2 regions of the Pseudoalteromonas sp. MTN2-4 genome follow, and region 2 is predicted to be linked to the other one. Evidence: predicted binding sites of a transcription regulator. Region 2 holds the regulator's gene; the other holds the start of a gene.
The links. Region 2 encodes sigma-54, which starts transcription at its own class of promoters, with help from an activator protein. Its sites were predicted from a motif close to GTTGGCACGNNNNTNGNNT; they were not measured.
Positions count from the first base shown of each region.

Region 1: ACGHEH_RS02605 (DUF3192 domain-containing protein) is a predicted target of sigma-54. The motif match lies at 1,351-1,369, and genes of this name have one in related genera.

Region 1 covers NZ_BTGK01000001.1:559,722-561,930, reverse strand. The annotation lists gene ACGHEH_RS02610 (diguanylate cyclase domain-containing protein) at 1-897, shown strand, start outside; gene ACGHEH_RS02605 (DUF3192 domain-containing protein) at 924-1,304, opposite strand; gene ACGHEH_RS02600 (D-2-hydroxyacid dehydrogenase) at 1,469-2,209, opposite strand, start outside.
Region 2 covers NZ_BTGK01000009.1:81,205-83,413, forward strand. The annotation lists gene hpf (ribosome hibernation promoting factor) at 1-238, opposite strand, end outside; gene ACGHEH_RS17750 (RNA polymerase factor sigma-54) at 267-1,787, opposite strand; gene lptB (LPS export ABC transporter ATP-binding protein) at 1,835-2,209, opposite strand, start outside.

The DNA of each region.
Region 1 (2,209 bases), on a different contig from region 2:
AAAGTTGCGCATATTTTAATTGTAGATGACGATCCGCTTAATCGTGTCGTATTAGAAAACACGTTGTCAGATGAGTACAGTATCTCACTGTGTGCAAGTGGTGAAGAAGCGGTCAGTTTTCTAGAGTCAAATACGGTAGATTTAATTATTTCAGATATTCGCATGCCTGGTATGAGTGGCTATGACTTGCTTGAAAAGCTAAAAGAAAAACAGAGTACTTATTCTATTCCGTTTATTATTATCTCTGCGAGTAACAGCTACAACGATGAAGCTAAAGGGCTTGAGATGGGCGCGATGGACTACATCACAAAGCCGTTTAGTCCAGTCATTGTAAAAGCAAGGGTCAAGAATCACTTAGCGATTAAGCAAAAGAATGATTTGCTCGAAAAGCTGGCTGCAATTGACGGCCTAACAGAGATCCCCAATCGTCGATTATTAGACGAAACCTTAGCGAGTTATTGGCAAGGTTGTTCACAAAGCCATGAGCCCTTTTCGTTATTCTTAGTTGATATAGATTATTTTAAAGAATTTAATGATACCTATGGTTATGCAGCGGGTGATGAGTGTTTAATAAAAGTCGCACAAGCTTTGAGCGAGAGCAGTCGTAAACATGATGGTTTCGTTGCTCGATATGATGGAGTGCGATTTGCAGCGCTACAAAAGGGTAAAAATAAAGAGCAAATCTCACAGTTTGCAAAACATATGCATGATGTTATTGATGCGTTGAAAATCCTTCATAAAAGCTCTCCGATTTGCGCTCATGTCAGTATTAGTATTGGCATAGTGCACATAGATAGAGATTTTAATGGTAGTGATCAAGATGTATTGAAGATTGCTGATGATGCGCTTGTGAAGTCACATATGCAACAAGAAAGGGTTACAATATTAAGCCGTTAAAACAATTTAACGGCTTAATGAGATACTTATAAAATTTGTAGTAGTGCAGATTGGCCAAAACCAATTAGCTTTTCATCCTTAAACACCAATGGCGTGCACTCGTCTTTTGTAACTTTGCCGTCAGAATGTTTGCTGTTTGTTGCAATGTAAATCACTTTATAAACACCTTCATCTTTTTTCACTAACTCAGTGAAGTCAGGAGTAGGAAGCTGCTCAAGTACTTGGTTGTAGTCAGCGCCAAGGTCTAATTTTGAAATTGTTTTACGATTTTCTTCTTGCTGATACTTCCAGCTACTACCACTGTGATTCGACGACCAGCCTGGCTCAACGCCATCATCAGAAACAGCCACAATACAGCCTGAAAGTAATGGTGCACTTAGCGCAGCAGCAAGTAATAATTTTTTCATTGTAGATTTCCTTAAAAAATTCGTTTCAGATAATTTGTTTTTATTAGAGCAATATTGTTGCCAACTTTAAAAGTCTTTATTTTACAATTGCCTGTTGTTTTTTATACAGATTTTGAAGTGTTGACCCTTCTAAATTTTAGGGTTATTCACCAAATTTTAGCGAATTACACAACAACATTACGGGCTCTGCCATTGTTAAAGTTAACAATATTATTTGCGATTTCTTTCACTAGTCGTTCAATAGATTCTTTTGCCGCCCAAGCTGTATGTGGGGTCAGTATTAAATTGTGACCTTGATAATTGGCAAGGGGATTGTTTGCTTGTGCAGGTTCAACAGATAATACATCAAAGCCAGCTCCTGCAATTTGTTTATTTGTCAGAATTTCAACTAAAGCTGCTTCATCAACTATACCGCCTCTGGCGGTATTGATCACAAAGCTGGAGGGTTTGAGCAGGGCTAGCGTTTCTTTATTGAATAAGTTTCGGGTTTCATCATTAAGCGGACAATGAACAGATAACACATCGGCCATTTTTAACGCTTCAGTAAACTCTGTTCGACCAGAACGAATGTCAGTGGCGTTTGGTCTTTCAGCAATAATGAGCTGTGCGCCAAATGCTTCGGCAACTTTGCCAACAGCTTGTCCTAAGCTACCGTGGCCAAAAATCACAAAGTTTTTACCCGACAATTCAGTGATCGGATAATCAAGGCGACAAAACATATTGCTTTGTTGCCAAAGACCATTCGCACAATCTTGCTGGTAGCGGTGAATATTAGTCATTAAGTTGCCAAGCAGAGTAAAAGTATGTTGCACGACTGATGGGGTTGAATAACCCGCGACGTTACAAACACGAATGCCCAATTCTTTAGCTGCATCAAGATCAATGTTATTAGTGCCAGTCGCAGC
Region 2 (2,209 bases):
TATCAACGAGCTTATCAATGGCTGCATACATATCAGAGTGTTCATCTGAAGCGAAAATTTCACCGCCATTTAAATGAACGGTAGCTTCGGCTTTTTGTACCAGCTTCTCAACATCTAAGATCACGTGAACGTTATTAATGTGATCAAAATGCCTTTCTAGCTTTGCAAACTTCGTGTTTACATAGTCTCTTAATGAATCTGTAATTTCTACGTGACGACCAGTTAAATTTAGTTGCATAAGCATTTTCCTTCTCTTGGTTTACGTCTTAAATCAAGCTCTTACGCTGATTTGACGGTGGAATAGAGAGTGACTCGCGGTATTTTGCAATTGTACGACGTGCCACTTTGATTCCCTGTTCTGCCAATATATCTGCAATTTTGCTGTCGCTCAATGGCTTAGCTGTATTTTCTGCAGCAATTAGCTTTTTGATCAATGCTCTAATCGCAGTCGATGAGCATTCACCTCCGTTTTCAGTGCTTACGTGGCTTGAGAAAAAGTACTTCAACTCAAAAATGCCACGGGGCGTATGCATGTACTTCTGAGTGGTGACACGAGAAATGGTAGACTCGTGCATTTCGACCATCTCAGCAACATCATTCAAAACCATAGGCTTCATTGCCTCAGGTCCATGTTCAAAGAATGCCTGTTGTTGTTGCACAATGCAATTGGTAACTTTCATTAAAGTGTCATTGCGGCTTTCTAAGCTCTTAATAAACCATTTTGCTTCTTGTAGGTGAGAGCGAATGAATTGGCTGTCAGTGCTTGATTTTACTGAGCGTGACATTGCTGCATAATGATCATTAACCCTAATTTTAGGCATACATTCAGGGTTTAGCTCAACAACCCAGCGGCCTTTTACTTTTTTCACCGACACATCAGGAATAACATACTCAGATTCTTCACGAATAATACTGGCGGCAGGTTTAGGGTTAAGACTGTGAATGAGAGTCATCACTTCTTTTAACTCAGGCTCTTTGAGCTTGGTCTTTTTCATGATGGTGCGGTAATCACGGTTGGCCAATAGATCAATATGCTCGCTTAACACCATTTTTGTTTCAGCAATGAAAGGCGTATCTACATCAAACTGATTGAGTTGAATACATAAGCATTCTTGTAATGAGCGAGCTGCAATACCTACAGGGTCAAAAAGTTGAATACGCTTTAATACAGCTTCAACTTCGTCGAGTTCAATTAACTCTTCGTCATTACCTTCATTAATACTTTCTAGGAGTTCTTCGGTACTGACAGTAAGTAGACCAGCATCATCAACGGCTTCAACAATGGCAACAGCTATGGCTTTATCCGTTGGGCTGAATGGAGTGAGCTCTAATTGCCACATTAAATATTCATGTAATGTTTCTGTTGTTTCGCCCTGATAAATGGTTTCGTCTTCAGGCATTGGGCCGCTACTTGTGCTTGGTGCTGCACTCATGTACTCGTCCCACGTTACATCCATGGCGAGATCGTCACTAACTGTGTCTTTACTTAGTGCGGCATCGCTATCAAGCTCGTAATCGCTTGTCGGTTCATCACCGTGACCATCATCAGCAGAATTAGAGAGTTGCTCGATAGAATCAGTATCTTTGGTCGCTTTGTCTGAATCATTGCCATCAGCACTCGGCTCTATTTCCGATTCATCTACTTCGAGTAAAGGGTTGCTATCCAGCGCTTCTTGGATCTCTTGCTGTAGATCTAGTGTGCTCAATTGCAGTAAGCGAATTGCTTGTTGCAATTGTGGTGTCATGGTTAGTTGCTGCCCCATGCGCAGCTGTAGCGATTGCCTCATGTATTTCTAACAATCCTTTTTGTTATTTGGATTATGTCTTGTTTTAACTATAGACGGAATTGTTCACCTAGGTAGACGTCTCTTACGGTTTGATCAGCTAAAACTGACTCAGGCGTACCTGACGCGATTAATTCACCATGTGAAACAATATAAGCTTTCTCACAAACATCAAGGGTTTCTCTTACATTATGATCTGTAATGAGAACTCCAATGCCGCGATTTTTTAAGTGCTCAACAATTTTCTTTATATCTAACACCGAAATCGGATCAACGCCAGCAAAAGGCTCATCTAAAAGAATAAATTTGGGGTTTGCGGCTAAAGCGCGAGCAATTTCAACTCGGCGGCGCTCACCACCTGATAAAGCCATGCCCTGACTGTCCCGAATATGTTGAATATTAAATTCATCTAATAGGTCGTCTAG